3 regions of the Parazoarcus communis genome follow, and region 3 is predicted to be linked to each of the others. Evidence: riboswitches for the same ligand, from Rfam matches in the RefSeq annotation. Region 3 holds a riboswitch; each other region holds the start of a gene.
What was found. A riboswitch is a leader RNA that binds a small molecule or an ion and turns the genes downstream of it on or off. The one in region 3 is predicted to bind cobalamin.
Positions count from the first base shown of each region.

Region 1 (3,270 bases), 1.8 Mb from region 3:
GTTCAGCTCCCAGCCACGCGGAGGTTGCGGCCCGAGAAAGACATTGCCGAAACGCACGCCGGGGATGAGCTGCCGGCCTTCCCACACCATCACCTTGCCGGGGGCAGCGCCCCAGCCGCGAATACCCTCGATCTGCATTGCGATCAGCGCCTGTGCAAGCTGCTGGCTCGGCTGCCATTGCGGTGCCTCGCCCCTGGCCAGCGCATCGAGGGCGTTGCGATAGGCCACTTCGAGCTGTGCGAGCAGATCGAGCGCACGCGGGCGGCCCTTGTGCCGCAGGCCGTCGAGCGCGTGCTGCAGGTCGCTGACGGTGCGCTCCATGCGCTGCCTGAGCAGGCCGATTCGCGCCAGACGTTCGCTCATCGACTCGAGCCCCGCAATCGACGCCGCCTGATCCTGCATCAGTTGCTGCAGTGCGCCGAGGGGGCCATTCACCATCTCCGCCTGAACGCTGGCGGGCAGGGTCTTGAACCACGCCTCGTAGTCTGCCGCCGTCAGGGTCTGCACCCGCTTCGACATGTCCTGCAGCGCCTGCCGGTCTTCGGGCAGGTTCACGCCGCTGGCCTGCAGCAGATCGAGCAGGGCCTTGCCGTCGGCGGGCAGGTCGCCGGTCTTGTAGCCGGCGGCCTTCAGGCTGCGCAGCATGTCGAGCAGGCTCTCGGGCACGTTGAGGTTGTCGGCGCCAATGTTGTGGCGGCCGGGCGGATGGTTGTAATAGACGATGGCGATGCGCTTGTCGGCGTTCTTCTTTTCCTGCAGCCGCAGCCAGTTGTTGAGGCGCCGCGCCTGGCGCTCGATCTCGGGCACCACAGGCTTGCTGCGCGAGACCTGCGCGCCGGTCAGCGGGTCGAGCTGTGCGGGTTCGGCCAGTGCCACCACCTGAGGCTGGCTCACGCCCTGCAGTTCGGGCATGGCGAGACGGTAGTGGATCGCGTCGCGCGGAATGCCCTGATCCGACAGCTGCCAGTCGGCCTCACTCCATTCGCTCATGCGCAGCGCCTTGATCACCGGCACATCGAGCTTTTCCAGTGCCGCGCTCACCGTTTCGCGGCCTTCGCCGCCGCCGATGACGAAATCCTGCACCGCGACGATCGCGGTTGCGCCGCGCTGCTTCGCCGTCAGTGCCGCGATGGTGTCGACCGCGCTCACGCTCGGCGGGCCCCAGGCCGCCAGTACCGACACGCACTGCCAGTCCTGCGCCGCACACAGCTGCTGATGCAGCGCCCATTCGCCTGCAAGGTCGCCGGTGTCGTGATCCAGAATCCACAGGGTGCGCCGGTTCAGGTTGATCTGCCGGCCCAGTTCCGCTGCGTCCATCCAGCGCACGCCACCCTTGTCATGCAGGGCGGTGCGCACGGCCGGCACAAGGGTGACGGGTTTCTGTCGCACACCGCCACTGGCAACCAGGTCGAGCAGGCTGGCGGCGTTGTCTACCGAACGATTCACCCAGTACGCGCGTGCGTGCAGCCAGTCTGCATGGCGCGGCTGGGCGGCCTTGAGCCGGGACAGCTCATCGGTGCCGCTCAGGGCCGCCTTCTCGCTGACGATTGCCTCGGGGATGTCCTTGGCGAAGATGCTGCCATTGCGGTCGTGCTGCAGCGGCAGCAGGCGCCGGTCGCTGTGCAGCACCATGCGCGCCTGCCCCTGTGGGTAAGGCATGTTCAGCAGGCGCTCGACGGGCTCGCCGAACACCGCGATCATCAGCACGGCCTGGTGCTCCGCGATCAGGGCCTGCAATTGCCTGTCGTCCATTTCTGCCAGCTGGCTGACGCTGCGGATGTGGATGACCTGGCCCTTGCGCGCGCTCAGGAGTTCGTGTGCGCCGGCGACCAGCGTGGGTGCGGAACGGTCAGACACGATGGCGAGGACGCTTTTGTCAGCGGCCAGCAGTGGCTGCGAAAGCAGCAAGAAAGCGAGGCACAGCGCGGCCCCCAGGCCCGGCCAGCGGAACGGGCGTGTCGGAAATGGCATGAAAGAATTCCTGCCGCGGCGCTCCCGCTCGCGGCTTGTTATTGATCACGTGAAACGGCCGGGGGAAGGGGCTGGCAAAATAAAAACGAAACCTGTGTGGCACCCCGCCACTGCGCATCTCTCTCGATTTCAGGCCGGTCTCCGGACTCGCAGATTGCCGAACACCAGGGTTCGACAAAACACCTTCGCCTTCCCACGCCGCGATGAACGCGATCTGCGCAGTGGCTGCCGATGCCGGGAGGCACGGCCGAAGGGTTGAATCTGCTTACCGTTGCGGGGGCAGTACGGGCATTGCTCCAAGAGCGCACCCGTTTCCCGTTTACCCCGAACGCAATGGATTTGCGTTCAGGCACCTGAAAAACAGGCCGCAAGCTTAACAAGTTCGAAGGACGAGTCAAGGACATCGGGATTCCCCTTGAACAGTGCATGAGCTTCCGCTGCGTCGTCGCTGTCGTTGCGCACGGGGAATCTTCATGCGCGCCGAGCATCGTAGTCAGGGTGAGGGCGGCAGGTGCCGCATCTTGCCCGCAAGACGGGGCACGCGCTGGCGGCGCGGATCAAGCCTTTATCAGGGGAGGTCTGCAGGGACGTACGCATGGAGAGATTCTTGAAACCCGACCCGCAGCACGATGGCCATGCCTTGTTGAACCTTGTCGATACGGTCATCCGCGAGCTCCAGCCGGGGGCGCTGTTGCGTGCCGGCCTCGACAGCCAGTTCGACCGCGACCTGGGCCTCGACAGTCTGGCGCGGGTCGAACTCCTCGCCCGCGTGGAGCGCAGCTTCGATGTTCGACTTCCGGACGATACGCTGGGGAGGGTGGAAACGCCGCGTCAGCTGCTGGCTGCGCTCGAAGTCGCCGGGCACCGCCCGCTGCCGGCGGCGCGGACCGGCAAGGTGGCGCTGGCGACGCCCGAGCAGACTGCAGGCAGTCCGGAGGACGCATCGACGCTGGTCGAGGTGCTGAACTGGCATGTTGCGCGCCACCCCGAACGTATCCACGTCACCTTCTACCGCAGCGAGGACGAAACCGAGACCCTGAGCTACCGACAGCTCGCCGATGCGGCGGCGCGGGTCGCCGGAGCGCTGGCGCAGGCAGGGGTGCAGCCCGGGCACGCGGTTGCGCTGATGCTGCCGACCGGGCTGGATTTCCTGTGCAGCTTCTATGGCGTGCTGATGGCCGGCGCGGTGCCGGTGCCGATCTATCCGCCGGCACGCCCTGCACAACTCGAGGATCACCTGCGCCGTCAGGGCGGCATTCTGCGCAATTGTGAAGCGCGGGTGATGATTACCTTCGACCG
Region 1 covers NZ_CP022187.1:1,191,867-1,195,136, reverse strand. Annotated here, with positions in the region: gene CEW83_RS05515 (cobaltochelatase subunit CobN) at 1-1,971, opposite strand, end outside; cobalamin riboswitch at 2,086-2,343, opposite strand; gene CEW83_RS05510 (AMP-binding protein) at 2,579-3,270, shown strand, end outside.
Region 1: linked by a shared signal. The riboswitch ahead of CEW83_RS05515 (cobaltochelatase subunit CobN) and the one ahead of CEW83_RS17895 (TonB-dependent receptor domain-containing protein) in region 3 are both predicted to bind cobalamin.

Region 2 (3,270 bases), 1.3 Mb from region 3:
GCGCGCCCAGCGCGGGGCTGGCGATGATCATGGCCTGCGAGGCGATCTTCTCGTCCTGGCAGCGACGCTTGATGTCGGCGAGCGTGCCGCGCACGATCTTTTCCGCCCCGGGCCAGCTGGCCTTCTGCACCACGACGATGGGTGCGTCCTCGGACCATCCGGCGCTGCGCAACGCACGCTGGACTTCATGCAGCAGCGTGATCGACAGAAAGATGCACAAGGTGCTGCGATGCGCTGCCAGCGCCTCGAGCTCTTCGCCTGCAGGCATCGGCGTGCGCCCGGCAACGCGGGTGAGAATCACGGTCTGGGTGACTTCAGGCAGGGTCAGGGTTTCGCCTGCCGCAGCTGCGGCGGCCATCGCCGAAGACACGCCCGGCACGACCTTCCACTGCACGCCGGCGGCGTCGAGCGGGCGGGTCATCTCCACCAGCGCCCCATACAGCCCGGGGTCGCCGGTCTGCAGGCGCACCACCGTTGCATGTCGGGCGCAGGCGTCGAGCAGCCATGCGCTCATCTCCTCCAGCGTCATGTCCTTGGAGTCGCGAATCTCGCAACCCGGTGGGGCAAAGCGCGTGGCAGCCTGGTCGACCAGCGACCCGGCAAAGAGGATCGCGCCCGCCTGTTCGAGCAGCCCGCGACCCTTGACCGTGATCAGGTCGGGGTCGCCGGGGCCGGCGCCGACGAACCAGATGATGCCCATGTGCTCAGCCTGCCCGCAGGGTGGTGCACAGCTTCATCGCCGTGCTGGCGGCATAGGGCTGCAGCAGGCGGATCAGGCTGAAGGTGATCAGCGGTTCGAGAACGACCAGCGGAGCATAGGCAATCGCGAAGGCAGCCCAGTCGGCAAGCGGCGTGGCCACTTCGCCAATGGCGAGCCAGAAGCCGACCATGGCGGTTACGCCGGTGTAGAACACCGCGTCGAGTTTCATGATGTTGCGCAGCCTGAGGCTGTCGAAGCGCTTGCCGACGGTGTGGTGCACCAGCATCAGTGGCACCGCAAGCGACAGGGTGTTGATGCCGAGATGGACAAGATCGGCGGGTTCGAAGAACAGCCCCTGCAAGGCCAGACCGATGCCGAAACCAAGCAGCGTGGGCACGAATCCGAGGATCAGGTACATCGGCATCGCGCCGATGAAATGCAGTTCGGACGGACCGACGGCAAGGTGGAAGCTCTGCATGAACACCGAAAAGAACAGCGCGGCGAGCAGCGAGCGCAGGATCAGTTGCGGTTGCCGCAGCAGCGGCAGGGCATGACTGGCAAGCAGTCCGGTGGCTGCGATGTTGGCGGCAGCGATTTTGGCGGTGGAAACGTAACCCGGTTCGATATGCATGAAGAACTCCCCTCGTGTGCTTGGCTGGCGACCTGAAGCCGGGGAGGCAGGCGAAAGCGCGCATGGGCAGTCCATGAACGTGCGAACGTCTACGCAAAACGAATATCGAATGCGGCTGGCATGGAGGCGTACGAAGAAAATACGGCCGCGACCAAGCAGTCGGATCGAACCCTCACCCCGGGATTCACATCTCTTTCATCTCGATCGGGCCGGTCTTCTGGCTCACCATCTTCCTCATCCGCCGACCTTCCCGGGGAGAAACCCAGTGGTCATCTGTGTTGCAGCGGATTCGTCAGGCTTACAGCAGCGGGGGCTGCGCCGGAGTGGCTGAGCGCATGTGCGATCAGCGTCACCGGACTTCCCGTTTCACCCGTCATAAGACTTTATGACAAGGCACCCGGATCGAATGTGGGGCGGAGCTTAGTCGAGGTTCATGGGTGTTTGCAAGCTGTCCTTACGGCAAGCGGGTGGAACGAAGGTGTGTGGCCACCGGTGCGCTACACTGCAGCCCTGCTTGCCGGAGTCCTGATTTCATGCCTTCAAACACTGCTTCGCTCGCCTTCTCCAGCGCGGAGATCGCTGCCGTTTATCGCGTGATCGCCGAACGTCGTGACATGCGCCACTTCCTGCCGGATGCCGTCGATCCCGAAGTCCTGCGGCGACTGCTGTGGGCTGCCCACCATGCACCGAGTGTCGGTTACATGCAGCCCTGGCGCTTCATCCGCATCACCGACCCCGCCTTGCGCGAGCGCATGCACGCGCTGGTGGAGGAAGAGCGGATTGCCACTGCCGAGGCGCTTGGCGAGCGTGCGGAAGACTTCATGAAGCTCAAGGTCGAAGGCGTGCTCGACGCCGGCGAGGTGCTGGTGGTCGCACTTGCCGAAGGGCGCGAGAAGCATGTGTTCGGGCGCCGGACCTTGCCCGAAATGGATCTGGCCTCGGTGGCCTGTGCGATTCAGAACATGTGGCTGGCGGCGCGCGCCGAAGGACTTGGCATGGGCTGGGTGTCGATCTTCGATCCGGACAAGCTTGCGACGCTGCTGTCCATGCCCGAAGGCGCCTGCCCGGTTGCGGTGCTGTGTATCGGCCACGTCGAGGCCTTCTACCCGAAGCCGATGCTGGAGATCGAGAAATGGGCCGAGCGCATGCCGATCGAGGACGTATTGTCCGAGAACGTGTGGCCATCTTCGGCTGATTGAGTACTTTCGTTCCAAAAAAAGAAGGCCACCTTGCGGTGGCCTTCTTCACGTGTCGTGCAGCGCGGATCAGTGATCAGCGATTGCCGTTCCCCGTTCTGGCGGAGAACAGCGCTGCGCGCGGTGCGGTATTGCGGCGGTCGGACGCCTGCGGCGCGCGATTGCCATTCACTTCGCTGCGGCCACGGTTGCCCGCATGGTTGCCGTTGGGTTCGGCGCGACTGGGGGCGGCGCGATTGCCGTCCACTTCACCGGCCTGGCGCGGCGCGGGACGGGCACGATTGCCGTCCGCCTCGGGGCGGGCGCGCTGCGGACCACGGTTGCCGGGCTGGCCACCGTTTGCGGGACCACGGCCGCCGGGACGATCGCTGCGTCCGGCGGGCGCGCTGCTTCGGCGCTGTTCGTTGTTGTTACGACCGCCACCGCCACCGCGGCGCTGTATCGGCTCGCGGCGCTGATCTTCGTCATGCGACTGCTCTGCCGTGGCGCTGGGCACGAAGCCTTCGGCCGTGGCGCGGTCGACCTTGCGGTGCATCAGGCGTTCGATTGCGGTCAGCAGCTTGAGCTCTTCCCGGTCGACCAGCGAAATCGCGTGGCCGGCAGCGCCGGCACGGCCGGTGCGGCCGATGCGGTGCACGTAGTCTTCAGGCACGTTCGGCAGTTCGAAGTTCACCACCTGCGGCAATTGATCGATGTCGAGACCGCGAGCGGCGATATCGGTGGCAACCAGGACCGGCAGCGAT
Region 2 covers NZ_CP022187.1:2,634,341-2,637,610, reverse strand. Annotated here, with positions in the region: gene cobM (precorrin-4 C(11)-methyltransferase) at 1-700, opposite strand, end outside; gene CEW83_RS12085 (energy-coupling factor ABC transporter permease) at 705-1,331, opposite strand; cobalamin riboswitch at 1,521-1,747, opposite strand; gene bluB (5,6-dimethylbenzimidazole synthase) at 1,865-2,530, shown strand; gene CEW83_RS12075 (DEAD/DEAH box helicase) at 2,604-3,270, opposite strand, start outside.
Region 2: linked by a shared signal. The riboswitch ahead of CEW83_RS12085 (energy-coupling factor ABC transporter permease) and the one ahead of CEW83_RS17895 (TonB-dependent receptor domain-containing protein) in region 3 are both predicted to bind cobalamin.

Region 3 (3,270 bases):
ACGCTTGCCGAAGTCGTGATTTACGCCGGCGTCGATCACGGTCAGTCCGAGCCCCATCTGCCGGCTGAAGACGTTGATCGCGGCGCCGCCGGCGAGGAAGTTTTCCACCATCTGCCAGGTCACGTCCTGCGGGTAGGCCGAAACGCCTGCGCGCGCCGCGCCATGATCGCCAGCAAACACCATGATGTGCGGCTGGTTCAGAACGGGGGCCTCGGTCTGCTGGACGAGGCCGATCTGCAGGGCGAGCGCCTCAAGGCGCCCGAGTGCGCCCAGCGGCTTGGTCTTGGTGTCGATGCATTGCTGCAGCCGGGGGGCGATCGTCTGATCCGGCGCGCGGATGGTGAAGTTCATTGGTGATATCGCAACAGGGTGTGGATGAGCGCGGCGGATGTTAGCACGCTGCTTCAGCCACCCTTCAGCACCAGCGGCAAGCCGGCGGCGACGAATACGACGCGCTGGCTGCGCTCGGCAACGGCCTGATTGAGCCGTCCGGCTTCGTCGCGGAACAGGCGTCCGAGCGGATGTTCCGGCACCAGGCCGAGCCCGACCTCGTTGGCGACCAGCACGATGGTGCCGGGAAGTTCGGGCAGGGTGGCGAGCAACGCGTCGCGTTCGCGGCTGAACAGGGGCAGGGTGTCGGCACTGTGCGCAGAGACCAGCGTGTCCGCTTCCATGAGCAGGTTCGACAGCCACAGCGTGAGGCAGTCGACGATGATGCAGCGGCCCGGGGCGGCCTCCTGCTTCAGGGTTTCGGCGAGCCGGACGGGCGCTTCGACGGTGTGGAAGTGCGGCGGGCGGTCGAGCTGGTGGCGGCGGATGCGTGCGGCCATCTCCTCGTCTCCGGCTTCCGCCGTGGCAATCACGGTGACCGGCAGCCCGCTGTCGTGGGCGCGTTGTTCGGCGTGGCGGCTTTTTCCGGAGCGGGCGCCGCCAAGAATGAGTTCGCAGGTCATTGGAATGCTTCGCTTCTTGCAGTGCACTGGATAGCCGGACACGGTATCATCCGCCCCCTCTGCCCTGAAAGGGGCAACGCGTTCGTGGTGCCCGACGGCGACTCTCGCCACAGGGTTAAACGGGAAACAGGTGCGTACGCCGCAAGCGTGCAATGCCTGTGCTGCCCCCGCAACGGTAAGTGAGTGCAAGACGCCTCGAGAAGCCACTGGGTCATGCCCGGGAAGGCGATGCGTCGGGTCAGGAGGATGTTGCTCCAGACAGCTCATGAGCCCGGATACCGGCCCGAATGCGAAATGGCGGATGTGCTGCGGGGTGGCAGCGACGGGTGCGGCGTTTTCGGCTCTCTTCGGTTCTCTCCCGGCATGTCCTTGTGCGAATCAGTCACGGTATGCGGGGACGCGGGCCGTGGCGAAGGGAGTCTTTACAATGAAAATCCAGCTTTCCATTCTCGCGTCGGCGTGCGCACTCGTTTACCCCGTACTCGGCCAGGCGCAGACCGTGCATGGCGATTCCGAACTCGATCAGGTCGTTGTCACGGCCACCCGGCAAGCGGTCATTGCCTCAGAGGCACTCGCGAGTGTCGAAGTGATCAGTCGCGAGGACATCGCTGCAGCGGGCAATTCGAGCCTCGTCGAGTTGCTCTCCGCGCGATCCGGCATTCAGGTCGTGAGCAACGGCGGTGCCGGCGCGAGCAGCAGCATCTACATTCGCGGTGCCAACTCGGGTCACACCCTGGTGCTGATCGACGGCATGCGTATTGGTTCTGCGACCAATGGCGCCCCCTCGCTCGAAACGATTCCCCTGGCGCTGATCGATCGTGTCGAGATCCTGCGCGGGCCGGCGAGTGCGCTGTACGGTTCGGACGCAATCGGCGGTGTGATCCAGATCTTCACCCGCAAGGGCAAGGAAGGATTTCAGCCGTCGGTTCGCGTTGGCTTCGGCGCCGAGAACAGTCGCTCCCTGGAGGCTGCGGTCGCAGGCGGCGTGGATCGCCTGCGTTACAGTCTGGTCGTCGGTGAGGACCGCACCGACGGTATCAATGCCAGGCCCACCTCTTATGCAGGCAGGGATCAGGACGACGATGGTTTCCGCAACAATTACGTCAATGGATCGCTGACGGTGGGCTTTCGCGAGCGCGACGAGATCGGCCTGTCCGTGTTTCATACCGATGGCCGCAGCTGGTACGACGCCGGCAAGACCTACGACTCGTACCTGGATAAGCAGACCGATACCGCGAGCGTCTACATGCGCAACCAGATCACGGGCGACTGGGCCAGTACGGTCAAGGTCGGCTACAGCGCGGACACCTCGCATGACCACTCCACCGCGACCTCAACATCCGAGTTCGATACGGCGCAGACGCAGTTCACCTGGCAAAACGATGTTGCGCTGGCCGGCGGGTCGCTGCTGGCCGCATACGAGTACCTTGAGCAGAACGTGAGCACGACCACCGCGTATGCCAAGACGCAGCGCAACACCAATTCGCTGGTGCTCGGCTGGGGCGGCCAGCTCGGCAAGCACAACGTCCAGTTCAATGTCCGCCACGACGATGACTCGCAATTCGGCGGAGAAACCACCGGGTCGGCGGCATATGGCTATCAGTTCCTGCCTGAGTGGCGTGTGCATGGCAGTATCGGCACCGCGTTCAAGGCGCCGACCTTCAACGATCTCTACTATCCGCTGGCTTGTTTCGGCTCTTACGGCTGTTTTGGCGGAAACGCCGACCTCAAGCCGGAAGAGTCGCTCAATCGCGAGTTCGGACTGGTCTGGGAGCGTGGCGCGACCTCCGTGCGCGCGACCTATTTCAACAACCGGGTGAAGAACCTGATCGACTGGAGCTCCGGCATCGCGGACAACGTCGCCACCGCAACGCTGGAAGGCGTGGAGCTGGGACTGACGACGATGGTGTACGGCTACCGTCTGCGTGCAAACGTGGACTTTCTTGAGGCCAAGGACAAGGATAGCGGCAATTACCTTGGGCGTCGGGCCAAGGAAAGCGCGTCGCTGGCCATTGATCGCAGCACGGGCGCCTGGACCTGGGGGATGGAGCTGACCGGGCAGGGCCGGCGCTTCGACACAACGGCGAGCAACACGTCGGCAAAACGGCTGGCCGGATATTCCTTGCTCAACGCATACGTTCACTATGCGCTGGCGCCTGACTGGAGTGTGGAGCTGCGTGCGAACAACATCCTCGACAGGGACTACGAACTGGCTCAGGGCTACGGTACGAAGGGCGCGAATGCCTTCGTTGCGCTGCGCTACGCCCTGCACTGACAGCCGATGGAGGCCGTGGCATTGCGCAAGGGCGGGGAGGGC
Region 3 covers NZ_CP022187.1:3,916,167-3,919,436, forward strand. Annotated here, with positions in the region: gene cobT (nicotinate-nucleotide--dimethylbenzimidazole phosphoribosyltransferase) at 1-351, opposite strand, end outside; gene cobU (bifunctional adenosylcobinamide kinase/adenosylcobinamide-phosphate guanylyltransferase) at 405-953, opposite strand; cobalamin riboswitch at 1,022-1,255, shown strand; gene CEW83_RS17895 (TonB-dependent receptor domain-containing protein) at 1,381-3,228, shown strand.